DNA from 4 places in the Streptomyces sp. NBC_01717 genome. Region 2 is predicted to be linked to each of the others. Evidence: riboswitches for the same ligand, from Rfam matches in the RefSeq annotation. Region 2 holds a riboswitch; each other region holds the start of a gene.

Region 1 (7,803 bases), 590 kb from region 2:
GCGCGGAGCCGCGCAAAGAGCGACATGCGGTGTCGGGGAGCGGTGGGCTCCGGACGCCGGCGGGCGCACCATGAAGCCATGGATGAAGGCCCAGGGGCCTTTGCCGGCGACCTCAGCCCACCGGGGCGCCTCGCCGGGCCCGGCGAGGGCATCAGCCCGGAGGAACTCGCTCTCGCGGCGCGCAACCATGGATTGCCGCTGGAGGCGCTGCGTCACGACCTCACCCCGCTCGGACTGCACTACGTACTGGTCCACTACGACATCCCGTACGTCCCCGACGCCTCCGTCGCGCGCTGGCAGCTCACCGTGCACGGCCGGGTCCGCAGACCGCTGGCGCTGGACGTGGCGGCCCTCCGGTCGTTTCCGGCCGTCACCCTCCGCGTCACGATGGAGTGCGCGGGCAACGGCCGGGCCCTGCTCGCACCGCGCCCGGTCAGCCAGCCGTGGCTGGTGGAGGCGGTCGGTACGGCGGAGTGGACCGGGGTGCCGCTCCGACTGCTGCTCGCCGAGGCCGGAATCGAGCCGGATGCCGTCGAGGTCGTCTTCAGCGGGGCCGACCATGGGGTCGAGCGGGGCGTGGAGCAGGACTACCGGCGGAGCCTGCCGCTGGACGTGGCCGCCGGAGACGATTCGGCAGCGCTGGTGGCGTACCGGATGAACGGCGGGCCGCTGCCGCCGCAGCACGGCCATCCGCTACGGCTGGTGGTGCCCGGCTGGTACGGCATGGCGCATGTGAAGTGGCTCCGCGAGATCCGGCTCACCGGCACCCCGTTCACCGGATTCCAGCAGGCGACGGCCTACCGCTACCGCCAGGAGCCCGGCGATCCGGGCCGGCCCGTCACCCGGATGGCCCCACGGGCGCTGATGATCCCGCCCGGGTGCCCGGACTTCATGTCCAGGATCCGTTTCGTACGCCCCGGCCGCGTTCTGCTGGAAGGAAGGGCCTGGTCGGGGTGGCCGCCGGTCACCCGGGTCGAGGTGACCACGGACGACTGCCGCTCCTGGTGCGACGCCGAACTCGCCCCGCCGGACAGGAGCGGGGCGCACCTCTGGGCCTGGCAACGGTGGCAGTCGTTCTGGACGGCCACGCCGGGGAACCATGTCCTCGCCGCCCGCGCCACCGATGCGGCGGGCCGGGTCCAGCCGCTCACCCAGCCGTGGAACCGCGGCGGCTTCGGTAACAACCGCATCCAGCGGATCCCGGTCCACTGCGGGCCGGGACGGCCGGGATGAGGGAGTACGCCGTGGCGGCCGGAGGGGCGGTACGGCTCAGATGAGGAGCTTCGTCTTCGCCTGCCGGAACTCCTCTTCCGTGATCGCGCCCCGGTCCTTGAGGTCCGCGAGTTTCGCCAGGTCCTCGACGCTGCCGCCGCTCTTCGGTGTGCCGCCACCCGTGTGACCGGTGCCTGCGGCCTCACGGACGTACGTCTTGAAGGCGGCTTCTCTCTCCTGGGCCTCCTTGAGGTCGCGCTTGCCCATGGATTTGCCACGCGCGATCACATAGATCAGGACGCCGAGGAACGGCAGCACCAGGGCCAGGATCAGCCAGCCCGCCTTGGCCCAGCCCCCCAGGTCGTCGCTGCGGAAGATGTCCGCGATGACCTTGAAGAGGAGGAACAGCCACATGATCCAGAGGAAGAACCAGAGCATGGTCCAGAACAGATTGAGCAGGGGGTAGTCGTCCATGTTCGGCTCCCTGGTCGTCGCTGTGGCGCAGCGTCGAATGACTGATGTCTGAATTCTGAATCAGTCATATCACCACATATAGCCGCCTGCTCGCCGTCGTTCGAGGCCGTTCCTCAGGGGGTGGTGCGGAGTACCTTGGAATCATGAGGGAGGCGTGGGCGAGGGCGTATGAGAGCCGCAGATGAGTCCGCCCTGAGCCCGGTCGGGGCGATCGGGCGCGTGACCGTGCCGATCCCGCAGGACGGCCCGGGCGAAGTGCTGGTGGCCGTACGGGGTGGGTCGGAGGCCTACACCGCATGGTCGACGACGTCGATCGACCGCGACGAACGTGTGGTTGTCGTCGACTCGGTCTCGGCGCGCAGCGTGATGGTCGAACGGCTGCCGGCCTGAACGCAGGAAGCGGAGCCGGGACCCGACCTCAGGGACCGACGCCGAGAACCCGACACCGCGATGAAAACGACCCAACGGCAGGAGTTCGCTCATGTTGTTCTGGCACGTTCCCGCCCCCAACGAGGCGATGCTCATCTCCGGATCGAAGCGGCAGACGCAGGACACCCAGTTCCGGATCGTCACCGGCCACGGCAGTTTCGTCGTACCCGTGAAGCAGAAGGCGCGCATGCTCTCCCTGGCGCTGCGCGAGGCGGAGATCACCGAGGACTGCGTCACCCAGCAGGGCATCCGTCTCAACGTCCGCGCGGTCGCCGTCTTCAAGGTCGGTGACGACGCCGTCTCCATCGCCAACGCCGCACGCCGCTTCCTGTCCGAGCAGGACCAGATGGAGGAGCTCGCCGGCCGGATCTTCGCCGGTCACCTGCGTTCCATCATCGGCGGGCTGACCGTCGAACAGATCATCCGGGAACGGAACCGGGTCTCCCAGGAGGTCATCGCGGGCAGCCACGGCGAGATGGAGAAACTCGGCATCGTCGTGGACGCCCTCCAGATCCAGGAGATCGACGACGCCACCGGCTACATCAACAACCTCGCGGCCCCGCACGCGGCCGCCGTCGCCAGCCAGGCCCGGATCGCCCAGGCCAGGGCCGACCAGGAAGCGGCCGAGCGCGAGCAGCAGGCCGCGGCGCTCAAGGCCGAGTACGAACGGGACACCGCGATCAAGCGGGCCGGCTTCCTCGCCGAGACCGAGCAGTACAACGCCCGCGCCGCCCAGGCCGGACCGCTGGCCCAGGCCAGGGCGTCGCAGGAGGTCATCGAGGAGCAGACGGCTCTGGCCGAGCGGCAGGCCGGGCTGGCCGCACAGCGGCTGGAGGCGGAGGTCAGGCGTCCGGCGGACGCCGAGGCGTACCGGCAGCGCACGCTCGCCGAGGCCGCCCGTGACCGGGCGAAGTTCCAGGCCGACGGCAACGCGTACACCGAACGGACCCTGGCTCAGGCGCAGGCCGACGCCAACACCGCCCGCGCCGCCTCGCTCCGGGACGGCAACCAGGAACTGATCGCTGCCAACCGCATCGTGGAGAACCTGCCGGCGCTGGCCGACGCGGCCGCCCGCGGGATGAAGGGGGCCAATCTCACCGTGCTCAACGGCACCAACGGGGTCAATGAGATGGCGGCGGGTGTGGTGGGCCAGGGGCTGGCCATTCTCCACTCGCTCCAACGCAGCGCGAGCGCGGGGAAACCGGCGGTCGGCGCGAAGCCGGCGCCGCGCATCACCGACTCGAACTGACCCGGTCGGGGCCGGGACGGGAAAGGTGCGGGAAGGGCGTCGGGGCCGTCCGATCGGGCAGCCATTTCATCGGTGGTCAGCAGTGCGTTCCTGATGGCGTACAGTTGTGTTTACCGACGCGGGGTGGAGCAGCTCGGTAGCTCGCTGGGCTCATAACCCAGAGGTCGCAGGTTCAAATCCTGTCCCCGCTACTGAAGAATCAGGCCCGGCATGCATTAAGCGTGCCGGGCCTGATTCGTGTTTTCCGTCCCCCCTTTGGCCGATGAGGAGTCGCCGCGCGACGCCGCTCCGGCAAACCTGGGAAGCGGGACGCATGTCCGCAGCCGTGCGCATACAGGTCAGGGTCAGCCGTGCGTGTGCCGTGCAGGGACAGCCGTGCGGGTACGGGGTATGAGACAGGGCACACCGCCCAGGACAGCACAGGGCGCGCCGGGCAGGAGACCACAGGTGGGGATGGCGAAGGAGCTGCGCGGGGGGCGGGCCCGGGGGCGTGCCAGGGGGCGTGCCGTGGTGCGCGGCTGGGCCTGGTGGTTCGTGCGTGCGCTGCCGTTTCTGATGATCGTCGGTGGGCTCGTGTTCGACTACCTCAGCCCACCGCCCTTCACCGCCGTCCCGATGTTCGTGGCCGCTCCGTTGATCGCCGCACCGTTCTTCTCGCTGACCAACACCGTCCTTACCGGCGTCGCCGCGATTTTCTCGATCCTCGCGCTGAGGTTGTCCAGCGGCACTCTGCTGCACATCGTGCCGTCCATCGAGCTCTCCACCGTGATCACGGTCTCGGGCCTCGCCGTCGTCATCAACCAGGTCGTACGCCGCGGCAACGAGCAGCTGGCTTCGGCGCGGGTCATCGCGGAGACCGCCATGCGGGCCGTGCTGCCGACGCCGTCCGAGCGGATCGGGGGACTCCATGTCGCCGCGCGGTACGAGGCTGCCCAGGCGGACGAATTCGTCGGTGGTGACCTGTTCGCCGTGGCGGAGAGCTCGTACGGAGTACGGCTCGTGGTCGGGGACGTGCGGGGCAAGGGGCTCGAAGCGGTCGGGACGGTGGCGGTGGTCATCGGCGCGTTCCGGGAGGCCGCCGAGCAGGAGGATTCGCTGGAGGGCGTGGCGCGGAGGCTGGAGCGGGCGCTGGCGCGGGAGGGGGCGAGGCAGGGCGGGATCGATCCGGTCGAGGGGTTCGTCACCGCCGTGCTCGCCGAGATTCCGCCTGGTGCGGCCGAGGTGCGGATCGTCAACCGCGGCCACCCCGAGCCGCTGCTGCTCCACCCCGACGGTTCGCTGGAGGTGTTGTTCCCGACGGTGCCCGCGCTGCCGCTCGGCATGGACCTGGGGGTGTGGACGGACCGGGCCGACGTATGGGAGCTGGCCACCGGGATGACGCTGCTCGCGTACACGGACGGACTCTCCGAGGCGCGCGACGCCCAAGGGGTCTTCTACGATCCGGCGGCCCGGCTGCGCGGGCGGATCTTTCCCGGGCCCGAGGAGCTGCTGTCCGCGCTGGCCGACGACGTACGGCTGCACACCGGCGGCAGATCCACCGACGACATGGCGCTGCTCGCGGTCGCACGTCCCGCGCAGGGGCAGCCGAAGCGGCGCAGAACTGTGAAGATCGTGGGCCGGGATGCGAGTGAGGAAGGGCTGAGTCGGTGAAGGGGCTTCGCAGGGCGATGCCACCGTGCGTAATCGAAAGGCCTCGCTCCGCATAACATTTGACGCAACGTCAGAAACCGGGTAGTGGCTGAGTGGCGATCAACTCGCCCGTTTCCGCCCGATTGTGTCCCGTAAAGTCCAGGCCAAGGGCGTTAACGATCAGTGGGAACGGCTTGGAATCGGACCCGTCCGTCTATTAACGTTCGATAACGCAGCGCGGTTGTCCCAGCCGTCGTCAGTGGCGGCACCGTGCGCGAGCGCCGAATTCCGTAAGGGAACCGGGGAACCACCTACATGGGGTGAATCGGACACCTGTGTCTCGTGAGAGGCAGAGGGATCCGTAGGAGACCTTCCTGCTCCGAACCCGTCAGCTAACCCGGTAGGCGAGAAGGAAGGAAAGGAGTGCGCCCCCGTGGCGTCCAACAAGCCTGCCCCCGAAGCCCCCTCCCGGTTCGGCTCCGACTTCACGACCGAGTACGGAACCGAGCAGAGAACCGATTTCGGCGCCGAGTTCACCACTGAATTCGCGACCGACGGTTTCGGTGAGACCGACCGGGCGTGGGAGGAATGGAACCCCACCGAGGAGTCCGTCCGCCCCGTGCGCGGCAGGCACCGCGTCGTCAAGCAGCGCAACGGGCTCGCCCGCAGCTCCACGGTGCTCGGAGTCGGCGTCATCGCGGCCGTGGGCGCGGGTGGCATGGCCACCGCGCAGAGCAAGCCGCCGGTCTCCATCTCCCTTCCCGACTCTCTCGCGGACAACCTCCCCGACGCCAAGTCCCTTCCCGGCGTGGGCGCCCTGTTCTCCGACGAGTCCGCCACCGACCAGGCGAAGTCCGCGGCTGCCACCGCCCCGCTCACCAGTGCCGGCATCACCACCGCCGAGGCCGAGCAGGGCACCACCGACGCCGGTGAGGCGCTGCGAGCCCGCATCCTCCAGCAGGCCGAGCAGCAGCAGAACGCCGCCGAAGCGGAGATCAAGGCCGCCGAGGAGAAGGCCGCCGCGGAGAAGGCCGCCGCCGAGGCCAAGGCGAAGCAGGACGTCGCAGAGGCCAAGGCCGCCGCCGAGAAGAAGAAGGCGGAGGAAGCGGCGAAGGCGAAGGCCGAGGCCGCACGGCTTGCCAAGCTCGCCGCCTCCTACGCCATCCCCACCTCCTCGTACACGATCACCTCGACCTTCGGTGAAGCCGGTTCGATGTGGTCCTCCGGTTACCACACCGGCCTCGACTTCGCGGCGCCGACCGGCACCCCGATCAAGGCCGTCCACAGCGCCACCGTCAAGTCGGCGGGCTGGTCCGGTTCGTACGGCTACCGCACGGTCCTGGAGCTCGAGGACGGTACGGAGCTGTGGTTCTGCCACCAGTCGTCGATCGACGTCAGCGTCGGCCAGAAGGTCACCACGGGTGACACCATCGGCCGTGTCGGAGCCACCGGCAACGTGACCGGACCCCACCTCCACCTGGAGGTCCACACCCCGGACGGCACCGGCATCGACCCGATGACCTGGCTGCGCGACAAGGGCCTCACCGTCTGAGCCCGCGCCGGTTCTCCGGCCCCGCGAACCCGGCAGTCCTGACGCTCCCCCCCGACGTCAGGGCTGCCGGTCTGCTGTCCCCGGTCCTTGCGACGCCGGTGCCGACGCCCGTGCGGATGCCCGTGCGGATCCCCTTTCATCCCCCGGTACGGAATAGCGGCCGCGGCGGAGTCCGTTGATCCATTCATGACTTCTCTTCGTAAGCTCGGCTCTTCCGACCTCCAGGTCTTCCCGCTCGCGCTCGGTGGCAACGTCTTCGGCTGGACCGCCGACGAGGCGCAGTCGTTCGCCGTACTCGACGCGTACGTCGCGGCGGGTGGCAACTTCCTGGACACCGCCGACGCGTACTCCGCGTGGATCCCCGGCAACGAGGGCGGCGAGTCGGAGACGGTCATCGGCAAGTGGCTCGCCGCACGCTCCAACCGCTCCGACATCGTCGTCGCCACCAAGGTCGGCGCCCACCCCGCGTACAAGGGGCTCTCCGCCGCCACCATCAAGGCCGCGGCCGAGGAGTCGCTGCGCCGGCTGGGCACCGACCACATCGACCTCTACTACACGCACTTCGACGACGAGACCGTCCCGGTCGAGGAGATCATCACCGCCCTCGACCAGCTGGTGAAGGACGGCAAGGTGCGCGAGATCGCCGCCTCCAACATCAGCCCGGAGCGGCTCCAGGCGTCTCTGGACTTCTCCGAGCGCGAGGGGCTCGCACGTTACGTCGCCCTGCAGCCGCACTACAACCTCGTCTCCCGCGACACGTACGAGGGCGAGCTCCAGGAGACGGCCGCCCGCGCCGGGCTCGCCGCCGTCCCGTACTTCGCCCTGGCCTCGGGCTTCCTCACCGGCAAGTACCGTCCGGGTGCGTCGGTGGAGAGCGCGCGGGCCGAGAAGGCCGGCCAGTACCTGGCGTCGGAGCGCGGTCAGAAGGTCCTGGCCGCACTCGACAAGGTCGCCAAGGAGCGCGGCGCCGAGGTCGCGACCGTCGCCCTGTCCTGGCTCGCCGCCCGTCCGACCGTCGCCGCGCCGATCGCCTCGGCCCGTACGGTCGAGCAGGTGCCCGCACTGGTGGCCGTGGCCGACCTTCAGCTGACCGAACAGGAACTGGCGGAGCTCACCGAGGCGTCGGCCTGAGCCCTCACCGGGAGCGCGGGGGCGGGACGCTGCCGTACGGCGGCCGGGCATACGGCTGCTGGGCGTGGGGTGGCAGCTACGGGTTCGGGCGGTAGCCGCCGTACTGCGGGTACGGGGCCGGCCCCGT
Region 2 (7,803 bases):
GACCGAGTGCGGGGACGGACGGAGGCCGGTGCCTTTGACCCGTGACGGGCCTGCGATCAGCCCTTGAAGCGCGGGAACGCGGAGCGGCCCGCGTACACCGCCGCGTCGTCGAGGATCTCCTCGATGCGCAGCAGCTGGTTGTACTTGGCGACACGGTCCGAGCGGGCCGGGGCGCCGGTCTTGATCTGACCGCAGTTCACCGCGACGGCGAGGTCGGCGATGGTGGTGTCCTCGGTCTCACCGGAGCGGTGGGACATCATGCACTTGAAGCCGTTGCGCTGGGCCAGCTCGACGGCGTCCAGGGTCTCGGTCAGCGAACCGATCTGGTTGACCTTGACGAGCAGGGCGTTGGCGGAGCCCTCCTCGATGCCACGGGCCAGACGCTCCGGGTTGGTGACGAACAGGTCGTCGCCGACGATCTGCACCTTGGCGCCGAGCTTCTGGGTGATGACGTTCCAGCCGGCCCAGTCGTCCTCGTACAGCGGGTCCTCGATGGAGACCAGCGGGTACGCGGCGACGAGCTCCTCGTAGTACTCGGTCATCTCGGCGGCCGAGCGGGACTTGCCCTCGAACTCGTACTTGCCGTCCTTGTAGAACTCCGAGGCGGCGACGTCGAGCGCCAGCGCGATGTCCTTGCCCGGGGCGTAGCCGGCCTCCTTGATGGCCTCGAGGATGAGGTCCAGGGCGGCGCGGTTCGACTCCAGGTTCGGCGCGAAGCCGCCCTCGTCGCCGAGACCGGTCGACAGGCCCTTCGTCTTCAGGACCTTCTTCAGCGTGTGGTAGACCTCGGCGCCCCAGCGCAGGGCCTCGGAGAAGGACTCCGCGCCGATCGGGGCGATCATGAACTCCTGGATGTCCACGTTGGAGTCGGCGTGCGACCCACCGTTGAGGATGTTCATCATCGGGACGGGCAGCAGGTGCGCGTTCGGGCCACCGAGGTAGCGGAACAGCGGCAGGTCCGAGGCCTCGGAGGCGGCGTGGGCGACGGCCAGCGAGACGCCGAGGATGGCGTTGGCGCCGAGCGAGCCCTTGTTCTCGGTGGCGTCCAGGTCGAACATCGCCTGGTCGATCAGCCGCTGCTCGGTCGCGTCGTAGCCGACGAGCTCCGGGCCGATCTGCTCGATCACGGCGAGGACAGCCTTCTCGACGCCCTTGCCCTGGTAGCGGTTGGGGTCACCGTCGCGAAGCTCAATGGCCTCGAACGCACCGGTGGAGGCGCCGGACGGAACAGCAGCACGGCCGGTGCTGCCGTCGTCGAGGCCAACCTCGACCTCGACCGTGGGGTTTCCGCGGGAGTCGAGGATTTCCCGGGCTACGACGACGTCGATGGACGGCACGAGGCATCTCCTTCTGGGATATGACGCTGGTTGTGCAGGGTCGCTTTGGCCTTGCGCCAAGAGCCTAACCGCCCTGGCGCACTGCGTTCGGCGACCGCCCGCCTCCTGGGACGAAAAAGGACCCAAGGGCACCCGTAGACGGGCAAACGTTCAGAAATCTACTGAGCAGTAACCACAACGGTTGAACGGTGAGCGCAGAAACCCCGACCCGGCGCGTACGGGGGAATCCGCGCCGGGTCGGGGTGCTCAGGGAGGAGAGAGAGCGCTTTTCTGCTGAGGCTCGTACTACTTCGTCAGGTGGAGCTGCTGACCCGGGAAGATCAGGTCGGCGTCCTTGACGATGTTCTTGTTCAGCTTGAACAGCTGGTGCCAGCCGCCCTTCACCTTGTGCGCCTCGGCGATCTTGCTGAGCGAGTCACCGGCCTTCACCTTGTACTCGCCGTCGCCCTTCGCGACCTTCTGGCCGGTCGGCGTGGTGACGGTCTTCGCGGCCTCGGGGGCGGTGCCGCGGTCCGAGCGGGAGGCGGTGGGGGCCTCGGTGTGCTCGGCCGGCTTCGGCGCGGCCGGCTTCGCGGCGGCGGAGCCGGTGTCGACACCCGGGTCGACACCGTCGTTGGTCAGGTTGCCGGCGCCGGCGCAGCCCCAGGCACCCGGACCCTGCATGTCGAGGAGCTTCTCGGCGGTGGCGATCTGCTGGGCCTTGGTGGCCAGGTCGGCCCGCGGGGCGTACTGCGTGCCACCGGCGGCGGCCCAGCTGGACTGCGAGAACTGCAGGCCGCCGTAGTAGCCGTTGCCGGTGTTGATGGACCAGTTGCCACCGGACTCGCACTGGGCGACGGCGTCCCACGTGGCGACGGAGGCCGCGGAGGCACCCGTGGCACCCATCAGGGGAACGGCGATGGCGGCACCGGCGACACCGGCGAGCGTGGCCACACGGACGGCCTTGGACGGGCGACGGTGCTTGCCCTTGCTGTTCAGCAGCATGCAAATTCTCCTCACCGACGCCTACGAGGTGAGCTGTCGGGTTCGGGCCAAGTGAGTTGCCCGGTCGCATGTCCTAGCACGCGACTTCACCCCAAGCCGGTCCTGACGGTCTTTCGACCATCGGGCCCGGCGCTTACCTGGGTCCCCCGCTCCTGCCTACGGCGCTTTACGCGTCTGTTCCCTTCGACCGACGGCAGGATTCGGCGTGACGGTCGATGGGGCCCGCGGTGCGAGCGGTTCCGACCGTAAACGCACGCAACCCCCACATTCAAAGACGGACATAACTGACAATCATCCCCTACTCACGTCCGGCCGGTCATCGTTTTCGCAGGTGGGGGGCGATGCGGACAGGCCTGACAGACGAGACACGCCGATTAACGCAAAGAGACCCATGTCTCACTTACACATAAGTGGACATAGGCCTCTGAACTACCCCTATTTTTGGGGTGATTTAAGCTGTTGATCAGACCGGTCTCACTCCGCCTTCACACCGAGATCGAGGCTCTGGCCAGGAAGAATGAGATCCGGGTCGTCGCCGACAGCAGTCTTGTTGGCCTCATAGAGCGCCGGCCATCCGCCATGAACCTTCTGTGCATCAGCAATCGCCCAGAGGTTGTCGCCCGGCCGAACGGTGTATGTGCCGTCCGCGGCCGAGTCGCGCGTGTCGCGTCCGTCACCGTTACCGCGGGAAGCATGGCGGCCCGAGTCGCGGTCACCGCCCGTTCCCATGCCCTGGCCCGCCTCGGGGGCCGGCGCGCCGCGGTGCTTACCGCCCGCCTCGCTGCCGGAAGAACCGGAGGAGCGGGACGAGTCGGCCGAACCGGATGTATCCGACACATCGGCTGACGGCTCGCTCGATGCCTGACCGGACGCCTTGCCCGACGTCTTGCCGGACGACTTCTCCGACGACTTGGCGGACGACGACTTCGATCCGCCCTCTGCGCTCGCCTCGTCCGAGGCCTCGTCGGACGGGTCCGCGCTCTCCGTCGGGTCGGGCGACAGCAGGCTTCCCGGATCGACACCCGGCAGCGTCCCGTCCACCGTGAGCCCGGAGATCACCGCGCAGCTGGGCCACGCCCGTGGCCCCTGGTCGTCGAGGACCTTCTCGGCGACCGCTATCTGCTGCGAGCGGCTGGCGAGGTCGGCACGCGAGGCGTACGCCTCGCCGCCGTACGACTTCCAGGTGTCCTGCGAGAACTGGAGACCGCCGTAGAAGCCGTTGCCGAGATCGGCACTCCACATGCCGCCGCTCTCGCACTCGGCGACCCGGTCCCAGGTCGTGGCGTCGGCCGCGTGCGCACCGGCCGCGCCGAGCAGCGGGATGGCGATGGCCGAGCCGGTGACGCCTGCGGCGACGACGATGGCGGGTGCCTGACGAGGGCGACGGTGTCTGCCGTTCGCGGAGCCCATGGGGTTGCCTTCCGTGTGACTGACAAGTGACTGGTGAGTCGAACGGTGAACGTAGCGGCAGTCGAACGCTTGTCACAAGTCGATGCAGCGCAGATCACGTGAAAGTCACGGAGTTGACAGAGTGTCACCTTCACCGGAGCGATGTCCGGGATGGAACTCCACGGGAAGAGTGCGCAGTCCGCGCATGATGAGCCCCCCACGCCACCGCAAATCGGTAGGTTCCACCGCAAGACGCAGGTCCGGGAGGCGCCTCAGGAGTGTGGCCAGCGCGGCCTGTCCCTCCAGTCGGGCGAGCGGCGCCCCCAGACAGTAGTGGATGCCGTGACCGTAGCCGAGGTGCTGATTGTCACGCCGGGAGAGGTCGAGCGTGTCGGGGTCGGCGAACCGTTCCGGATCCCGGTCCGCGGCGGCGAGCACCACCAGTACGGGGTCGCCCGCCGAGATCCGCTGCCCGCCGAGCACCAGCGGTTCGGTGGCGAACCGCCAGGTCGCCAGCTCCACCGGGCCGTCGTACCGCAGCAGTTCCTCGATGCCGGTCTCCAGCAGCCCCGTCTCCCCCGCGTCGAGCGAACGCTGCAGCCGCTCCCGCTGCTCGGGGTTGCGCAGCAGGGCGTACACCCCGTTGCCGATCAGGTTGACCGTCGTCTCGAAGCCGGCGAAGAGGAGGATGAAGGCCATGGCGGCGGCCTCGTTCTCGGTGAGGTGCTCGCCGTGGTCGCTGGCCCGGATCAGCCCCGAGATCAGATCGTCCCCGGGGTTCTCCCGCTTCCGGTGGATCAGTTCGGCGAGATAGCCGCGCATCTTCTTCACCGACCGCGCCACCCCGCCGCGCGGCCCGCCGCCGTGGCGGATCATCATGCCCGCCCAGTCCCGGAAGTCGTCCTGGTCCTCGCGCGGAACGCCGAGCAGATCGCAGATCGCGTAGATGGGGAGCGGGAACGCGAAGTCGTGGATGAGGTCCGCGCTCCCCTCCTCGATGAAGTTGTCGATGAGGCGGTCCGTCAGCTCCTGCACGCGCGGCGCGAACTCCGCGACCCGGCGCGGCGTGAACGCCTTCGAGACGAGGCGGCGCAGCCGCGTGTGGTCGGGCGGGTCGATGTTCAGCAGATGCGTCATCAGCTCCGCCTTGCGCTCGCCCGGGATGCCGGTCTTCCCCTTGGCGTGCGCCGGCTCGTCGTGGTGCGCCGGGTTCTTGGAGAGCCTGGTGTCGGCGAGGGCCTGCCGGGCGTCCACGTACCGCGTCACCAGCCATGCCTCGACCCCGCTGGGCAGCGCGGTGCGGTGCACGGGGCTGTGCTCACGCAGCCAGGCGTAGGCCGGGTACGGGTCGGTGGCGAACTCCCATGTGAAGAGTTCGGGGGCGTCCGCAGGAGCGTCGGCGGGGCTGTCGGCAGGGGTGTCGGCGGGGCTGTCGTTCACCCCCTGACGTTATCCGTTGCCCTCCGCCGCGAGGATCGCGTCCCGGTATGCGCGGCCGGCGGCCCGCAGTGCGGCCTCGGGGTCGGTGCCGTCCTGTTCCGCGCGTACGGCGAGGGCGAGGAGCTCGTACCCGATGCCGTCCCCCGCGGGGAGCGCCACATCGAGTCCGGCGGTACGGACCCGGCCGGCCAGCTTCGCCGCCAGCGCCAGGCCGGGTTGGCCGAGCGGCACCCCGTCGGTGACCGAGTCGCGCTGCTTCTCGATGGCCTTGGTGCGCAGCCAGTGCGCGTGCACGTCCTCCGGGGTCTCGGCGGTCTCGTCGCCGAAGACATGCGGATGGCGGTGGATCAGTTTCTCGACGAGGGCGGCCGCGACGTCGTCGACGGAGAACGGCTGGTCCTCGTCCTCCTCCGCGATCCTGGCGTGGAAGACGACCTGAAGGAGTACGTCCCCGAGTTCCTCGCGCAGCTCGTCGCGGTCGCCGTCCTCGATCGCCTCGACCAGTTCGTACGCCTCCTCGATGGCGTACTTGGCGAGCCCCTGGTGGGTCTTCTGCGACGTCCAGGGGCACTCGGCCCTGATCCGGTCCATGACCTGGACGAGATCGAGGAGGCGGGCGCCCGGCAGATCGTACGAGCCGGGCAGCAGCTCCAGGTTCGGCATCTGCACCCGGCCCGATCCGGCGAGCCGGGCCAGCCCGTCCGTCAGCGGCTGGTTGCCCTCACCGCCGGTGACGACCACGACGGTCCGGCCGCCCGCGCAGGCGTCGACGAGCTCCTGCGCGATGGGCGCGGCGTGTTCGACGGTGACGCCCGCCTCGCGCAGATACGGCAGCTGGGGGTGGTCCTGCTCGGCGCAGAGCACCCGGTCGGCGGCCTGCAGCGTCTGCCAGGCCGGCCAGGACAGCAGCCCGGGCGCGACCCGGTGGCTGGCGGTGAGCAGGACGATACGACCGGGATCTTCAGCGTTCACCCCACCAACCTACCTACGCGCCTGCTGCGGCTTCCTGCTGGGCGGGCTTGGTGACCTGGGTGATCCACGGGGCCTTGTAGTTGGCGAGCTGGGTCTGCTTGTCGTCCCAGGTGCCGAAGCGCGGGTTGACGTCGATGTGCAACGACTTCGACGCCGCGGTGAGTGCGTCGCCGACGGCCTTCTGCCCGGCGGGCTGCTGCAGGTCGGCGCCGAGCGCCTGGGCCAGCTTCGTCAGCTGGACCTGCTCGCGCAGGACGGCCTCGATCTGGTCCGGGGCGACCCAGCTCTGCTGGAGCATCATCGTCCGCAGCTGTGCCTCTCCCCCGGACTGGGTGGCCGCCGACTGCCGCATCTCCTGGATCTCCTTGCGGCTGACCGTCACGTCCGCGTCCGCGGCGGCCTTGTCCAGGATCCGGTCGAAGATCATCCCGTGCAGCTTGGCCCGGCCGAGCTGCCCCGACTTGTTGATGAGCTGGACGGACTGGTCGGACTCGCGCTGCGCGGTGCGTACCTCCGCCACCTGGGCCTGCACGGTGGACACCTCGATCCGGTCCCCTCCGACCACGGCTGCGGCACCTGGGTGGGCCTGGTTCCCACAGGCGGAGAGCAGCGGCGCCGCGACGAGCATGGCGGCGGAGACGACGAGCGCGGTGCGACGGCGGCGGTGCAAAGGAGCCTCCCGGGGAGAGATTGTGCGGCGGTGCACAAGACCTTGCGGTGATCGATGTTAGGCAGTGGTCGTGATCCGGGCCACTGGTTCGACCAACGATTCGGCAGGAGTTGGGGATGTGGGCCGAATTCGGTCCGCTCAGCGCACGCGTTCGACCGCTTTGAGCCTCGCGTCCGGTCGCAGCATGATCGCGCGGGAGACCACAAAGGTGATCGGGATGGCCGCCACCGCCGCGACCAGCGGTGCATAGCGGCTGCTGAAGCCGGCATGGTCGACCAGCAGCCAGACACCGCCGGTCGTGATGACGAAGTTGGCGGCGTTGGTGAGCGGGAAGAGCAGGAACTTCCGCCAGGTGGGCCGGGTCCGGTACGTGAAGTACGAGTTCAGCAGGAACGAGCCGGTCATGCTCAACGCGAACGCGATCACATGCGCGGCCAGGTACGGCAGTACGGTCAGCAGGGCCAGGTAGCAGCCGTAGTACGTACCGGTGTTCACGACGCCGACGAGAGCGAAGCGGGTCATCTGGGCCGTGACCGTCATCGGCGTACGAACTCCCGCGGCCGCTGCTGATTCGGTACGCCGGTATTGGATGCCTTCACCAAGAAGTGCGGGCGCCGCTTCACCTCGTAATAGATGCGGCCGACATACTCGCCGACCACGCCCACTATCACCATCTGGACCCCGGCGAGGGCCGTGACCACGACGATCAGCGTGACGTAACCGGGCGTGTCCACTCCCTTGACCAGGGCGACTCCGACGATCCAGGCGGCGTAGGCGAAGGCGACGGACATCAGCACCATCCCCAGGTACAGGGCGGCGCGCAGCGGCTTGTTGTTGAAGGAGAGCAGCCCGTCGAGTCCGTAGTTGAGAAGTTTCCCGATCGTCCAGGCGGAGCTGCCCTTCTCACGGACCGCATTCTCGTATTCGAAGGTCGTCGTCCGGAATCCGACCCAGGCGAACAGGCCCTTGGAGAAGCGGTTGTACTCGGTGAGTTCGAGGACCGCGTCGACG
Region 3 (7,803 bases), 4.0 Mb from region 2:
CTCGACCGGGCGGGTGTCACCGGCCCGGACGGTCCTTCGCACAACGGCATGTGGGACCTGTCCGTGCTCCAGGTCGTGCCCGGGCTCCGGATCGCCGCCCCGCGCGACGCCGACCGGCTTCGGGAGGAGCTGCGCGAAGCCGTCACCGTCGACGACGCGCCGACCGTGCTGCGCTTCCCGAAGGAGTCGGTGGGGGAGGCCGTCCCGGCGATCGGCCGGGTCGGTGCCATGGACGTACTGCACCGCGCCGACGACCCCCAGGTGCTCATCGTGGCGGTGGGCGTGCTTGCCTCCGTCTGTCTGCAGGCCGCCGATCTCCTTGCGGGCGGCGGGATCCGCTGCACGGTCGTCGACCCCCGCTGGGTCAAACCGGTCGACGAACAGCTCGCCCCGCTCGCCGGACGACACCGGCTGGTCGCCGTCGTCGAGGACAACAGTCGTGCGGGAGGCGTCGGTTCGGCGGTCGGACAGGCGTTGCGCGATGCCGGTGTCGACGTACCGTTGCGCACGTTCGGCATCCCCGAGCAGTTCCTCGCGCACGGCAAGCGCGCCGAGGTGCTGGCCGACATCGGACTCACACCCGTCGAGATCGCCGGCCGGATCAGTGCCGCGCTGGCCGCCAAGGCCGCAGTCGAGCGGATTGAGGAGAGCGGGGAATGAAGGACGGCGGCCCCAAGGGCTTCGATCTGGCGCAACTCCTCGCGGAACGCGGCGCCGAACGCTATGAGCTGCACACGAAATACCTCAACCACCAGCTGCCGCGGATGCTGCACACCATCGGCTTCGACAAGGTCTACGAGCGGGCCGAGGGCGCGTACTTCTGGGACGCGGACGGCAACGACTACCTCGACATGCTCGCCGGCTTCGGCGTGATGGGTCTGGGCCGCCACCACCCCGTCGTCCGCAAGGCACTGCACGACGTCCTGGACGCCTCGCTCGCCGACCTCACCCGCTTCGACTGCCAACCGCTGCCCGGGCTGCTGGCGGAGAAGCTGCTCGCGCACAGTCCGCACCTGGACCGGGTCTTCTTCGGTAACAGCGGCACCGAAGCCGTCGAGACCGCGCTGAAGTTCGCCCGGTACGCCACCGGGAAGCCGCGCGTGCTCTACTGCACCCACGCCTTCCACGGCCTGACGACCGGCTCGCTCTCGGTCAACGGCGAGTCCGGCTTCCGGGACGGCTTCGCCCCACTGCTGCCCGACACCGCCATCGAACTCGGCGACCTCGACGGGCTGCTGCGGGAACTGAAGCGTGGCGATGTGGCGGCGCTCGTCGTCGAGCCGATCCAGGGCAAGGGCGTCCACGAGGCGCCGCCCGGCTTCCTGCGCGCCGCGCAGGAGCTGCTGCACCGGCACAAGGCGCTGCTCATCGCCGACGAGGTGCAGACCGGCCTCGGCAGGACCGGTGACTTCTACGCGTACCAGCACGAGGAAGGCGTCGAACCCGATCTGGTCTGTGTCGCCAAGGCACTCTCCGGCGGCTATGTGCCGGTGGGAGCGACCCTCGGGAAGGACTGGATCTTCAGACGCGTCTATTCGTCGATGGACCGGGTTCTGGTCCACTCGGCGAGCTTCGGCTCCAACGCCCAGGCGATGGCGGCGGGGCTCGCGGTCCTCGCGGTGATGGAGGACGAGGAGACCGTCGCCAACGCCCGCCGCACCGGCGATCTGCTGCGCGAACGGCTCGCCGCGCTCATCGGGCGGTACGAGCTGCTGCACGAGGTCCGTGGCCGCGGGCTGATGATCGGCATCGAGTTCGGCCGGCCGTCCTCGCTGAAGCTGCGCAGCCGCTGGACCGTGCTCCAGGCGGCCCGCAGGGGTCTCTTCGCGCAGATGGTGGTCGTACCGCTGCTGCAGAAGCACCGGATCCTCACTCAGGTCTCCGGCGACCATCTGGAAGTGATCAAGCTGATTCCGCCGCTGGTCATCGGGGAGCCGGAGGTGGACCGGTTCGTGACCGCGTTCACCGCGGTGATGGACGACGCGCACAGTGGCGGTGGGCTGATGTGGGACTTCGGCCGGACACTGGTCAAGCAGGCGGTCGCCCACCGCTGAGCCCCACAGGATTTGCCTCGGAGGCAAGAAAATTGCCTCTGAGGCAGAATCCTGGCCCAATGGGTATATGAATCCTCCCGAAGGAGGGGTGGCCGACGAGCTGCCCGGGGTCGCGCCACGCCTGCGCGATCTGCGTCGCAGCCGTGGTCTCACCCTCGAGAGCGCCGCGCAGCGTGCGGGGCTTTCCCCCGCCCATCTCTCCCGGCTCGAAACGGGCCGGCGGCAGCCCTCGCTGCCGATGCTCCTCGGACTTGCCAGGATCTACGGTACGACGGTCTCCGAGCTGCTCGGCGAGACTGCGCCGGAACGTGACGCGATCGTCCGCGCCGGCAGGTTCGAGGGCGCCGAGGCCGACGGCTGGATGTACCAGCAGGCCGGTGGCTCCGGCCGGGCGATGCAGGCGCTGCGCGTCCGCGTGCCGTACGGCGCTCAGGGCGATCTCGTACGGGTTCATCCGGGCGAGGAGTGGCTGTACGTACTCGCCGGGCGGCTGCGGGTGAGCCTCGGCGACACCGTGCACGATCTCGGCCCCGGGGACAGTGCTCACTTCGACTCGCTCACCCCGCACCGGATCGCCGCCGTCGACCGCGACGGATCCGAGCTCCTCTTCGTCCACACCCTGCTCCAGAGCCCTGCTGCCGAGACGTGCCTCGGCAGCGGGATCCACCGCCGCTGAGCCCGGTCCGTCCGGTCGCCAGAGAGGACTGTCATGTCCGATTCAGAGAACTTCGATCCGCTCACCCCGGCCAGGTCCAGGAACGACGGACCGCAGGAGGGGAAGTTTCCGCGCGGCGTGGTGATCCGGCTGGTCGCCTATCTCGTCGCCGGACACGTCTTCGCGGCCTTCCTCTACCTCCTCTTCGCGGTGGCCGGCAAGGGGTGACCGCCGGCCACCGCTGCCGGGAGGTCCTTACGCCTCGTCCAGCAGCCGTCCGCGCAGCCGCTCCAGCGTCTGCGGAGTGAGCTTCAGTCCATCGGCGAGATAGCGGTCGGTGCTGCCCCAGGTCTCCTCGATGGTGGTGAAGGCCTGGGCGAGATATTCGGCGCGGGCGTCGAAGAGCGGGCTGAGCAGCTCCATCACCTCGGGCGACATCCCGGTCGCCGAGGTGTCGCTGCGGCGCACCTTGTACCGGCGGTGCAGCTCGTTGGACTTGAGGTAGTCGGCCTCGATGGCCTCGCGCTCGACCCCGACGGCGAGCAGCGCCACCGCGATCGAGATCCCGGCCCGGTCCTTGCCCGCCGCGCAGTGCATCAGCGCCGGGACACTGTCCTCGGCCAGGGCGTGCAGCACCCGGCTGTGCTCGGCGGTGCGGTCCCTGACGATCGCCCGGTACGAGGCGGTCATCCGGGCCGCTCCCTTGCCGTCGGCGAGGATGTCGCGCAGCTGCTCGATGTTGCCGTCGCGGACCATCTGCCAGAACTCGGCGCCGTCGGCCGGGTCGGAGAGCGGGATGCTCACATTCCGCACACCCGGCAGTTCTACGTCCAGGCCGTCGAGCTTGTGGTCGGCCGCATTCCGGAAGTCGAAGATCGTGTGCAGCCCGAGACCGCCGAGGAACGCCGCGTCCTCGGAGGTGGCGTGCGCGAGGTGACCGCTGCGGAAGAGCCGTCCGTACCGCACCCGGCGTCCGTCGAAGGTGGGCAGCCCGCCCACGTCGCGGAAGTTGCGCACGCCCGACAGCTCGGGTTCCGTCGACGGGATCTGCGGCACCTGCTGCGTCACGGTGTCTCCTGGAATGTCTGGCGTCGGCGCGGCTCGCCGGCGAGGTCACTCCCGCGACGATACGACATCAGTGCCTCGGGCAATCATCTCGGCCGTTCTCGCCCCGACCGCCGGTGAATTCCCCCTGCACGGGCGTTGTCCGGCCGACCGTCGGAGCTTGATGATGTGCGGAACTGTGTGAATGTGGGGATGACATGATCGAGACTGGTGACACGGGTCGGACCTGGCTGCTGACCGGGGCGACCGGCAGCTATGCGCTGCATCTCACGGACCGGGACGAACTGCTGCATCTGCACTGGGGGCCGCGCATCTCCCTCGCGGCCGCCGAGACCCTCGCCGCCGCACCGGTACTGCCCTTCCGCGGCTTCGAATCGCGGCTGGACGGCCGCGAGGAGTACCCGGTGGAGGGTGGTCCCCGGTTCGTCCGGCCCGCGCTCTCGGTACGTACCCCCGAGGTCCGTGGCACCGAATGGGCCTACGCCGAGGCGGCGGTGGACGGCGACGAACTGCGCATCGCGTTCTCCGACTCCGTACAGCAGCTCGCGCTGACGCTGCACTACCGGATGCGGGACGACTCCGATGTGATCGAGCGCTGGGTCACCGTCAGGCACACCGGCCCCGACGGACCGCCGCTGGAGCTGCTGCGAGCCGACGCGGCCGCCTGGGCGCTGCCCGCCCGCGACGGCTGGCGCCTCAGTCACCTGCACGGGCGGTGGGCGGCGGAGACGCAGCTCGTGCGGTCGGAGCTGACGTACGGCGAGAAGGTCCTCTCCAGCAGGCGCGGTCACACCGGGCACCAGTTCCTGCCCTGGGTCGCGCTCGACGCGGACGGAGCGGCCACCGAGGTGGACGGCGAGGTGTACGGCTGCGCGCTCGCCTGGTCCGGCTCGTGGCGGATCGCCGTGCAGCAGCTTCCCGACGGGCTCGTACAGATCACCGGCGGGGCCGGCTACGACGACTCGGGGCTGCTGCGGCTCGCACCGGGGGAGACGTACACCACACCGGTGTTCGCGGGACTCTGGAGCGCCGAAGGGTTCGGCGGGGCGAGCAGGGCCTGGCACGCCTGGCAGCTGGCCCACGTCGTTCCGGACGCCGAAAGCCTGCGGCCGGTGCTCTACAACTCCTGGGAGGCCACCGGCTTCGACATCGCGGAGGACCAGCAGCGCGCCCTGGCCGTGCGCGCCGCAGCGATGGGTGTCGAACTGTTCGTGGTGGACGACGCGTGGTTCGGGCAGCGCACCAGCGACCGGGCGGGACTCGGCGACTGGACCCCGAACCCCGAGCGCTTCCCCGGCGGGCTGAAGCCGCTCGCCGACGAAGTGCACGCGCTCGGTATGCAGTTCGGTATCTGGGTCGAACCGGAGATGGTGAACGCCGACAGCGACCTGTACCGCGCGCACCCTGACTGGGTGCAGCACTTTCCCGGGCGGACCCGCACGGAGTTCCGAAATCAGCTGGTGCTGAATCTGGCCCGGACCGATGTACAGAACTATCTGTGGGAACAGCTCGACTCACTGCTCTCCGGCGCCCCGATCGACTATGTGAAATGGGACTTCAACCGCTGCTTCACCGATGCGGGCTGGCCGGGCGAGGAGTATCCGCAGAAGCTCTGGATCGAGCATGTGGATGCGCTGTACGCGCTGATCGACCGGCTGCGGGCGGCGCACCCCGGTGTCGCCTTCGAATCCTGCTCGGGCGGCGGCGGCAGGATCGATCTGGGCATCCTCGCCCGTACCGACCAGGTGTGGACCTCCGACAACACCGACCCGCTGGACCGGCTCGCCATCCAGGAGGGCTTCGGGCAGATCCATCCGGCTCGAGTGATGGCCGCCTGGGTCACCGACAGCCCGAATGCCCAGCTCAACAGCAGGGTGAGCTCGCTGCGCTTCCGCTTCGTGAGCGCGATGGCCGGGGTGCTCGGGGTCGGCGGAGACCTCACCGAGTGGAGCGACGAGGAGCTGGCCGAGGCCCGCGGCTGGGTGGACCTGTACAAGGAGATCCGTCCGGTGGTGCAGCACGGTGCGCTGTACCGGCTGCGTGCGCCGCGCGGCGGGCTCAGCGCCGTGCAGTACACGCACGGTGACGAGACCGTGGTGCTCATGTGGTTGGAGGCACAGAGGTACGGGGAGCTGCCGCCGGTCCTGCGGCTGCGGGGGCTCGACCCCACGGCGACCTACACCTGCTTGGACACCGGGGTCGCCCACCACGGTTCCGTGCTGCTGCATCAGGGACTGCACAGCGGCCTGCGGGGGGACCTGGACGCGAAGGTGCTGAGGCTCCGACGCGGATGATGTTCATGACATGTCCGTATTGAGGCATTTAGTAGAACATGCCCTGATTATGCGGGAGATGAGGGGTCTCTCGTGAGCGGGATCATATCCGTGACGGTGTGTGGTGGCGCGGCGGCCGGGTAATCCGTACACCGCGCGGAAAGCCAAGATCCTTAATCCACGGAGTGTGACCGGAATTCCGCGTCGAATTCCCGGCGCGGATTCCGGCACGCAACCGATGGCTTGTTCTGCTCGTCCTCACTCGTTTACGGTCACCGTCAATCCGGACGGACCGCCTAATCCTGCCGCCGACCGGAATTCACACCCACTCATCGTGTGGCAGGAGCGGGGGAACCAGGTAAGCCGCCGACCGGAGAAATCCGGCCGGCTCGGGGTGAAGTCGCACTTCCTGCGACCGGGCATCTCCAGCCCGAACCCGACAGCTCACCTCGTAGGCGCCGGAGAGGAAATTCTTCATGCCCATATCGGGTAAGCATCGTCGTCCGAAGTCCAGCACCATCGCTCGTGGCGTTGCCGCCGCCGGCGCCGGCGGGGCCGTCATCGCCCTCCCGCTGCTCGGTGCCACCGGTGCCCACGCCGCGGAGCAGGCCGCCCCCGTCGCGCACTCCGCCGCCGCCACGCACGCCGCGTCGGCCGCCCCGGTCGCGAACAAGCAGGCCGAGACCCGGACGTACTCCGTCGTCGCCGGCGACTACCTGGCGAAGATCGCCTCCGACAACAAGGTCGAGGGTGGCTGGGAGAAGCTGTACCAGGACAACCGTGAGGTCATCGGCGGCAACCCGAGCCTGATCCACCCGGGCATGAAGCTGACCCTCGGCGGCTCCGCCGCGGCCACCGGCACCACGCAGGCCGCCCCGGCCCCGTCGAAGGCTCCGGTGGCCACCAAGCCCGCGCCCGCCCAGAGCAGCAGCTCCGGCTACGTCGCCCCGGTCCCGGGCAAGCACACCACCAACTACCGTGCCTCCGGTGCCAACTGGTCCAGTGGCAGCCACACCGGCATCGACTTCCCGGTCGCCACCGGCACCAGCGTGAAGGCGATCACCTCCGGCACCGTCGTCACCGCCGGCTGGGGTGGCGCGTACGGAAACGAGGTCGTCGTCAAGCACGCCGACGGCCACTACTCGCAGTACGGCCACCTGTCCGCGCTCTCCGTCTCGGTGGGTCAGACCCTCTCGACCGGCCAGCAGATCGGCCTCTCCGGTGCCACCGGCAACGTCACCGGCCCGCACCTCCACTTCGAGGTCCGCACCGGCCCCGCGTACGGCTCGGACATCGACCCGGTCGCCTTCCTGGCTTCGCACGGAATCTCCGTCTGATCGGATCCGATCAGGCCTGATCCGAACGGCTTGTTGATGGGGCGGTGCGCGGCGGCGCACCGCCCCATCACTTATTCCCTCTTTACCAAAACCTGACCGGGTGGTCTATCTCACCTCCCGTCAACCCCTTATTACGGTCGCGTAGGTCACATTCAGCAGTGCAGGATGTGCCCTTGTGGCAGACGATTCGAGAAAAAATCAACGTGGCGTCAACAACCGGCATGGCGCCATCGGGTCGTACGCAGCGATTGGCGACAGCTTCACCGAGGGGGTCGGAGACCCCGGCCCGGACGGAACCTTCGTCGGCTGGGCGGACCGATTCGCCGTACTCCTCGCGGACCAGCTCCCCGACCCCGACGCAGCGACGAACAGCGATGGTTCCGCCGGTTCGGCTCACGGGAACTTCCGGTACGCCAATC
Region 4 (7,803 bases), 2.7 Mb from region 2:
GGACTCGTCGTCGGCCGCCCAGGACGCGCCCAGCCGGTTGCTGTCGAACCGGGTGTCGTCAGCGACCAGTCGGCCGGTGATCCGGCGGATCCCGGATGCGGCGACCGTGGCGGCCAGCCGGTCGTAGTCCTCGGCCAGCATCGTGGGGTCGCCGGTGCCGCGAAGATACAGGTCGCCCTGGATCACGGACCCGTGTCGGGAGCCGTCCGCGAGTACATCGGTACTGAACCGGTAGTCGGGGCCGAGCAGCGCCATGGCCGCGGTCGACGTCAGAAGCTTCGTACTGGATGCGGGGACCAGACGCCCGTCGCCGTTGTGTTGATAGAGCGTCTGCCCGGTTTCGGCGTCGCTGACGACGACTCCGACCTGGGCGCCGTTCAGCCGGGTGTCGCTGAGGATGTGGTCAAGGGTTTGCGACAGGCCGGGCGCCGGGGTGTCTGCCCCGGCCGGGGCTCCTGAGGTGGCGGTGAGAGTCAGGCTCGCGGCGACGGCCCAGAGCAAGGCCCGATGGCGGAATCTTCGGTGAATCGTTGGCATGCGCATGGAAAGAGATCATCAGGCATCCGGATCCTCGGCGGAAGGCCTACGTCGTTCGGATCCGAGGGCGGCCGGGCCGGGGTGCCAAGGCGTGGCGGTGGGCCGGAGCTGTACTCCTGTCCGCCTGCCCTGGACGACCTTCAGCGGAGGTCCTTCTTCCTGGCCCGTGCCCAACGATGGTCTTGGACGAGCAGCGTCACAGGCTTCTCGGCTGAGCGAAATCAGGGGGGGTGTCGCTGGTTGCCGGGCGGGGACTTCGCCCCCGCCCGGCATGGTTCAGCGCACGTCCTTCAACTTACCGTCTGTGGTGAGTTGCAACGCCCCGGTCAGGGCTTGGTCGCAGCCGTCTTCGGCCTGTTTCAGAGTGATTGTGTGTGAGGCGTTCAGGATTGGCGTGCCCGAATCGTCCGACAGCCGAAGTGTCACACGTGGTGTCCGGTCGTTGAAGCTCTTCGGGAGATCCACCGAGACGTGCACCTGGTCGCCGTACACCCGCAGTGCACCCGTCGTGCAGTGTTTTGCGGCGCACAACCGGTACGTGGTGGCCGTGTCGTAGGGCAGGGATTCGGCCCGCCAGGACACGCCAACCGTCGGGATGAGGTCGAGCGCTGGGCACGGTTCCGGACGCCCACCGCAAGCAGTGAGCGTGGCCAGGGCTGCGAGTGTGACCCCGGCGCAGCGCAGTGCGCGGGTCAATACTTCTTCACCAGGCCGGGCAGTGCGTCCTCGGCCAGCTTGATGTCGGTAAACAGAATCCGGGCCTCGGACTCATTGGCGGCCTCGGCCGGCCCGAGGTCGGGCGCCGGCGGCACGGCCGACGCTGACACTGGCTCGGTGTCCGCCTGTGCTTCGTAGTTGGCCGCTGCTGCGAAGCCACCGGTGAGGGTCAGCACCAACATGGCGGCGGCGGCCCGTTGCCCACTTCGCCATCGGGGTCTTCGCCTGTTGTGTACGTTCGTCGGCGGCATTGTGCCCCTCCCCAATTTGTCCCGAGCAAGATCGCTGGGAGCATGAGTATGCAGGAGTCCCCAGCGTTCATGGACAGGTCAACTGAAGAAGCGACACCGACCTGAGAGGGCGTTTGCGCAGGTAAGTTCCAGAAGGCGGCTTTGCTCATTGTCCTTCTTGCTCAGGTTCGGGGAGTACGCGAACTTCGTCGCCTCCTGCCGTGCAGGCCCTGCAGTCCGTTTCGCTCGCTTCTGTCCGACGCCCGATGGACCCTGATCGAGCCGCCCCTGACGGCGTGGCGGAAAGCCCGGCTCCAGGGCCTCGGCGTGAAAGCGAATGAGTGGGTTCACGGCACTGCACCACGTCAGAGACACCACCTTCGCCGAGGACGCCTCACAGCTCCGGACGGGCAACGGGCCCCGCGCCATGGCTACCTGGCGCAACCTCGTCATCGGAGCCCTTCTCCTTACCGGCCGCCACGGCATCGCCGCCGCCCTCAGAAGGAACACCCGCGACGCCACCCGGCCGCTGCACATCCTGGACATTCCATGATCAGAAAGCGGTCGAACCGGCTTCACGCCGAGGCCCTGTGTCCGCAACCGGTACAACTTCCCGTTCATGTGGTGAACATGGTGGATCTGGAGGGCAGCTGATCGGGATTCAGGTGACATCGGCTGATTCAATCGGTTCGGAATAGACCTTGCCCCGACTCCGTCACGACGCACCTGATACGCGACGTAATTCTTGCCGGATCGAATCGATTACGAGGGCCGCGCAACGTGGGAACACACCAGGCGCCAAGGGGTGCACGCGAGCGCATGCCGACTTGCAGGGTTTGCTTCAACACGGCGTCTCCTCTGATGAATGGATGGAGTTGGACAGGGTTGTGGTGGAAGGAATCGAAGGGTGGAATGCTTGCCTCTCGACTCCGTGGCACTTCCCCTTCTTCCAGCGGTCGCTGGATCAACGCCAACGCAAGGCGGAAAGTGGGGCGTTACCGTATTGCATCCGGAGCAGGCGTGCGCACTGCCGGTTTCGACGCGCAGGATGAGGACGGATTCGCATGATCAGCCGAGGCACTGACTGCCGTCGAAGGCTGTCCCGCATCGCCGAGCAGAGGCCTCGCTGCATTGCTCCGGCCTGTCGTGCGACCGATTCCGAATTCCTCCGCGAACCGGGCGGGCCCGAGGAGTACTCGTCCGAAGGGGCGAAGAGAAGGATCTTGCGGTGTGCTCCCGCATTGCCGAGAAGCTGAAGAAGGTCGATCCGGCAGCCTTCGAAGGCCGCGTCGGGTTCATCCGGCCGGAGCTCCTCGACCGCCGGCTCAGCGATGGTGATCACGATGCGCCTCGTCCGGACGGCTGGTGTGCGGCAAGCCGGTGACCGGGCGATGGTCGCGCGGCGAGAGCGACGCAGCGACACGATGATCAGCACCCCGGGCTCCCCATGGCCATCACTTCTCTCGTGCTGCCGGACGGCCCCGGCGGGCGGGTAGGGCGTTTGCGCACCGTGACAGCCATGCCGATGGGGCGTACGGCACCTCCTGCGCCCATCGGGACCGTCGTTCGCGTGAGCCTGCGCGCCCCGGCCGGTGCGCGGCCGCTCGTGTGCCGCAGCCGGTGGAGCGCGTGACGCGCTGCCGCATCAGCTGTCGCCTCCCGCGGGGGGACGCCCGTCCCGACGAGTCGATGGACGGTCGCCCGCCCATAGATGTCTTAAATGTCGGAATTCTGGCAATGAATAGGAATTGCTCGCTTTGCCAGTGAATGCATGATCCGCACAGGTCGAGGTCCTGCCTGCCGGGCAAATCGCCCATTTCGGGCCGAGTGGTGAGAGTCACTTTCCCGGCCCGCGGACGCAACGGCGTACCGCTCGGTTCCCTTCCCCGCAAAGAAAGTTGGCTTCGCGGGCGGGTGTGGATTGCGGATAATTCCCCGACTCGATCTTGTAAATGAATTGTGATCGAAAAGTGGGGGCTTGTTCAGGTCGGAGTTTCTCGCTTACGGTCACCGTCAATCCGGATGGAACGCCGAATCCTGCCGCCGTCCGGGAATCCGACCACCCACGTACGGCAGGAGCGGGGGACCCAGGTAAGCAGCCGATCCGGTATCCGGAACGGCTAGGGGTGAAGCCGTATTCCCATACGGCCAGGCAACTCCAGCCTGAACCCGACAGCTCACCTCGTAGGCGACGGAGAGGAATGCATCATGCCCGCAACGGGTAACCACCGTCGTCGTAAGTCCAGTTCGCTGAGTCGCGGTTTCATCGCCGTGACCGCGGGCGGAGCCGCTCTCGCACTTCCTGTGATCGGTGCGACCACTGCTTCGGCAGCGCCGGCACAGTCCGTCGCCACCGTCACAAAGACTGTGGCGCCCGCTGTGGCCCCGGCCAAGGGAATTTCCGCTGTGAAGGCCACGCCCTCCGTCTATTCCGTGATAGCCGGTGACACTCTTTACAAGATCGCCACTGGACATTCCGTGAGTGGTGGCTGGCAGCAGCTGTACCAGGACAATCGCGAGGTCATCGGAGCCAACCCCGCCCTGATCAGCCCGGGCATGAAGCTGACCCTCGGTGCCAAGGCTGAGACCCCGGCTGTCGAGTCCAAGCCCGCCGCGAGCAGTGCCACTCCCGCCGCCGCGAAGCCCACGACGTACACGAACGACCTCGACGGCTGGATCAAGGAGTCGCTGGCTGTCATGGCGCAGCACGGCATCCCCGGCAGCTACGACGGCATCCACCGCAACATCATGCGCGAGTCCTCGGGCAACCCCAAGGCCATCAACAACTGGGACTCGAACGCCGCCAAGGGCACGCCGTCCAAGGGGCTCCTGCAGGTCATCGACCCCACGTTCAAGGCCTACCACGTGTCCGGCACGTCGATGGACCCCTACGACCCGGTCGCCAACATCACGGCTGCGTGCAACTACGCCGCCGCCAAGTACGGTTCGATCGACAACGTGTTCGGGGCGTACTGACGCCCGGTTGCGTTGATACCGGTTCAGGAGTGACGGGTGGCGAGGGTCCGAGGGGGCCTCGCCACCCGTTCCTGTCTCTGCTCGATGGATTCACATGTCGACCGCCGCGATCAGCAGGGGCGCGGGGCGACGATCAGAAGTCGATCCGCATGACGGCCCGCCTGGGTGTGGGCCTGCTCACCTCGACGAACCCTGCGTCGGCGAAGACGTCACGGCTGCCGACGTGGAGTTCGCCCCAGGTGATTTCCACCCCTGGCCGCGTGATCATCGGGTAGCCCTCGACCGCGCGGGCCCCGCGGTCGCGCGCGAAGCCGATCGTGGCGCGCGCGAGTGCGTACGTGATGCCGCGCAGACGGAAGCCCTTGCGGGTGACGAAACAGGTCACGGCCCAGACGCTGTCGTCGGTCCTGTCCTCCTGCCGTCCGGTCCAGGGGACGCGGGCGCGGAGCAGGCGGGGGTAGGACGTCCGGGGCTCGATCGCGCACCATCCGACCGGCTCGTCGTCCAGATAGGCGACGAGACCGCTTGTCGAAGGCGCACCGGCATTTCCGCAACCGGTCTGCTCACGCAGGCGCTCGGCCCGTTCGGCCAGGGGGACCGAACCCCACTGGGAGCCCGTGATCTTGAAGCGCTGGCACTGGCACATGGACGGATAGTCCGTGGTGCCGAAGATCGTCTGCAGGTCGTCCCACGATGCTTCTTCGGCGGGGACGATCGCGAGCTGATCATCCGGGATCGGCTGGGCCATGCCTGGCATCATCACCGCCCCGCCGCTACCGGAACCGGCCTGTCCGAGAGTGTCGGTCTCATCGTGGCGGGTCCTCCCCGACGAGCCCGTCGATGGATTCGCGGATGAGGTCGGCGTGTCCGACATGGCGTGCGTACTCCTCGATGAGGTCGATCAGCAGACGCCGGAGACTGGGTGACTGCCCGCGGGAGTTGGTGAACGCCGCGAGGTGTCCGACGCCACCCTCGGCCAGCGCCTGCCGGACGTTGGCGCGGGAGCGGGCCGCAGTGTCCTGCCAGAGCGCCATGAGTTGCTCGGGGGTGTCCCCGGCGGCCGAGGACCACTCCCAGTCGGGATCGGCGTCCCAGTCCACCGTGTCCCACGGGGGAGCCGGCTCCCGCCCGAGCAGCTTCTGGGACAAGACGTCGTCCTCCACGAGGGCCAGGTGCTTGAGCAGCCCGCCCAGGCTGATCTTCGAGGCGGCGGCCGTCGTCCGCAGGCCGGCCGCGTCCAGACCCGCGCACTTCCACGCCAGCGTCCTGCGCTGGCGTTCCAGGGAACCCACCAGGGTGTCGATCTCGTTGCCCGCGACCGGTGGTTCCTCGAGCAACGGCTCGTTGTTCTCGCTCATGGCGGGCAGGCTACGGCCAATTCCGGTCGATCTGCTTCCGGAATATGGGGAGTTGTTGTCGGAGCGTGAGGAGTCACGATCGAATCCGTCCGAACACCTCATGGGGCTACCGCATCGGCCGTGGATTCCAGCTTCCTCGCCTGATGTTCGCGACCCGTCACCGGGCCCTGCTGCCTGAGTCGCTGCTTGGCGCTCGGCGGCGGTCGAGCGGCACCGAGCCGGGACCGGCCCGCTGTGCGCTGACGCACGGCGTGGTGTGTCCGGGGCGTGCCGTGAGTGGGCGCAAGTTACCCACAGGTATGTAGTGACTTGACACGCAAACGGCAGTAGAACCAGTTTCACTCTGTCGAGAGTGAGGCGTGTCACATGAGTGACTCTACCATGCGTGATGTAGGCCCCAAGGGCGTATCGCGTCGAAGATTCATCACAGGAACTGGTTCTATTTTAGGAGCCGTGGCCCTCGCGGGTCACAGCACCCCGGCCCAGGCCGGGCTCGGTTCCGCAGCCGCTCCGATCGACTCCGGGGCCCATGTCCCGGCCCTCGTGATCGGCACCGGATACGGCGGATCCGTCGCCGCTCTGCGTCTCGCCCAGTCAGGCGTCGACGTGCACATGATCGAAATGGGGATGGCCTGGGACACCGCGGGCCCGGACGGCAAGATCTTCTCCAACACGACATCCCCGGACAGCCGGTCGTACTGGCTCCGCACCAGGACCAAGCAGCCCCTCAGCAACTTCCTCGGTTTCCCCATCGACAAGGACGTCACCCGCAGCACCGGAATCCTCGACGCCGAGGAGTTCGACGGGATCACGGTCTACCAGGGCCGCGGCGTCGGCGGCGGCTCGCTGGTCAACGGTGGCATGGCCGTCACCCCCAAGCGCGAGAACTTCGGAGCCGTACTCCCGTCGGTGGACGCCGACGAGATGTACGGGATCTACTACCCGCGCGCCAATGCCGGCCTCGGGGTCGGCATCATCGATCCAGCCTGGTTCGAGACCGCCGCGTGCTACCAGTACGCCCGGGTCGGGCGTAAGCACGCCCAGCGTGCCGGCTTCCCGTTCGTCTTCGTGCCCACGGTGTACGACTGGGACTACATGAAGCAGGAGGAGGCCGGAACCGTTCCCAGGTCGGCGCTGGCCGGCGAGATCCTGTACGGCAACAACTACGGCAAGAAATCGCTGCAGAAGACGTACATCGACCGGATCAGGGCCACCGGCAGGGTCGCCATCTCGCCGCTGCACAAGGTCACTTCGGTCGCACCGGTGACAGGCGGCGGCTACACGGTCGTCATCGACCAGCTCGACACCGGCGGTGCCACCACGGCCACCAAGACGGTGACCGCGGACCGGGTGTTCTTCGCGGCCGGCAGCGTGGGCACCAGCAAGCTGCTGGTCAAGCTGAAGGCCACCGGCGCGCTCCCCGGCCTGAACAACGAGATCGGCAAAGGGTGGGGCGACAACGGCAACGTCATGTGCGGCCGGGCCAACCACCTGTGGGACCCGACCGGCAGCCTCCAGGCTTCCATCCCCACGGGCGGTATCGACAACTGGGCCGCCGGTGGTGCGTTCGCCGAGGTCGCCCCGCTGCCTACCGGGATCGAGACGTTCGCCTCGTTCTACCTGTCCATCACCAAGAACCCGAACCGGGCCGAGTTCGCCTGGAACGCTGCGACGGGCAAGGTCGACCTGAACTGGCAGACCGCCTGGAAGCAGCCGTCCATCGACGCCGCCAGGACGATCTTCGACAGGATCAACCAGAAGGAGGGGACGATCTACCGGACCGATCTCTTCGGTACCTACAAGATCTGGGGCGACCACCTGACGTACCACCCGCTCGGCGGCGCGGTGCTGAACCGGGCCACCGACAACTACGGCCGCCTGCACGGCTACTCCGGCCTGTATGTCATCGACGGCTCGCTGATCCCCGGCAACACCAGCGTCAATCCGTTCGTCACCATCACCGCGCTCGCCGAACGGAACATCGA

What was found. Region 2 has a riboswitch for cyclic di-AMP ahead of OHB49_RS25415 (LysM peptidoglycan-binding domain-containing protein). Riboswitches for the same ligand answer to the same signal wherever they lie in the genome.
Region 1: linked by a shared signal. The riboswitch ahead of OHB49_RS22720 (M23 family metallopeptidase) and the one ahead of OHB49_RS25415 (LysM peptidoglycan-binding domain-containing protein) in region 2 are both predicted to bind cyclic di-AMP.
Region 3: linked by a shared signal. The riboswitch ahead of OHB49_RS07400 (M23 family metallopeptidase) and the one ahead of OHB49_RS25415 (LysM peptidoglycan-binding domain-containing protein) in region 2 are both predicted to bind cyclic di-AMP.
Region 4: linked by a shared signal. The riboswitch ahead of OHB49_RS37510 (transglycosylase SLT domain-containing protein) and the one ahead of OHB49_RS25415 (LysM peptidoglycan-binding domain-containing protein) in region 2 are both predicted to bind cyclic di-AMP.

What each region holds. Positions count from the first base shown of each region.
Region 1 covers NZ_CP109178.1:5,008,253-5,016,055, forward strand. The annotation lists gene OHB49_RS22690 (sulfite oxidase) at 79-1,233, shown strand; gene OHB49_RS22695 (SHOCT domain-containing protein) at 1,270-1,686, opposite strand; gene OHB49_RS22700 (hypothetical protein) at 1,855-2,076, shown strand; gene OHB49_RS22705 (SPFH domain-containing protein) at 2,168-3,364, shown strand; tRNA gene OHB49_RS22710 (tRNA-Met) at 3,482-3,555, shown strand; gene OHB49_RS22715 (PP2C family protein-serine/threonine phosphatase) at 3,818-5,014, shown strand; cyclic di-AMP (ydaO/yuaA leader) riboswitch at 5,263-5,415, shown strand; gene OHB49_RS22720 (M23 family metallopeptidase) at 5,427-6,545, shown strand; gene OHB49_RS22725 (aldo/keto reductase) at 6,732-7,676, shown strand; gene OHB49_RS22730 (PrsW family intramembrane metalloprotease) at 7,753-7,803, opposite strand, start outside.
Region 2 covers NZ_CP109178.1:5,593,844-5,601,646, reverse strand. The annotation lists gene eno (phosphopyruvate hydratase) at 57-1,337, opposite strand; gene OHB49_RS25415 (LysM peptidoglycan-binding domain-containing protein) at 1,623-2,321, opposite strand; cyclic di-AMP (ydaO/yuaA leader) riboswitch at 2,325-2,495, opposite strand; gene OHB49_RS25410 (transglycosylase family protein) at 2,796-3,731, opposite strand; gene OHB49_RS25405 (cytochrome P450 family protein) at 3,837-5,150, opposite strand; gene OHB49_RS25400 (nucleoside triphosphate pyrophosphohydrolase) at 5,160-6,122, opposite strand; gene OHB49_RS25395 (SurA N-terminal domain-containing protein) at 6,136-6,792, opposite strand; gene OHB49_RS25390 (GtrA family protein) at 6,931-7,332, opposite strand; gene OHB49_RS25385 (glycosyltransferase family 2 protein) at 7,329-7,803, opposite strand, start outside.
Region 3 covers NZ_CP109178.1:1,595,771-1,603,573, reverse strand. The annotation lists gene dxs (1-deoxy-D-xylulose-5-phosphate synthase) at 1-660, shown strand, start outside; gene OHB49_RS07425 (aspartate aminotransferase family protein) at 657-2,054, shown strand; gene OHB49_RS07420 (helix-turn-helix domain-containing protein) at 2,122-2,730, shown strand; gene OHB49_RS07415 (DUF6126 family protein) at 2,764-2,937, shown strand; gene OHB49_RS07410 (tyrosine-protein phosphatase) at 2,965-3,777, opposite strand; gene OHB49_RS07405 (alpha-galactosidase) at 3,972-6,068, shown strand; cyclic di-AMP (ydaO/yuaA leader) riboswitch at 6,360-6,520, shown strand; gene OHB49_RS07400 (M23 family metallopeptidase) at 6,524-7,384, shown strand; gene OHB49_RS07395 (SGNH/GDSL hydrolase family protein) at 7,560-7,803, shown strand, end outside.
Region 4 covers NZ_CP109178.1:8,284,152-8,291,954, forward strand. The annotation lists gene dacB (D-alanyl-D-alanine carboxypeptidase/D-alanyl-D-alanine endopeptidase) at 1-543, opposite strand, end outside; gene OHB49_RS37485 (hypothetical protein) at 814-1,233, opposite strand; gene OHB49_RS37490 (hypothetical protein) at 1,230-1,430, opposite strand; gene OHB49_RS37500 (hypothetical protein) at 1,822-2,037, shown strand; gene OHB49_RS37505 (hypothetical protein) at 2,713-2,868, shown strand; cyclic di-AMP (ydaO/yuaA leader) riboswitch at 3,503-3,690, shown strand; gene OHB49_RS37510 (transglycosylase SLT domain-containing protein) at 3,693-4,460, shown strand; gene OHB49_RS37515 (GNAT family N-acetyltransferase) at 4,594-5,208, opposite strand; gene OHB49_RS37520 (DinB family protein) at 5,267-5,818, opposite strand; gene OHB49_RS37525 (GMC oxidoreductase) at 6,200-7,803, shown strand, end outside.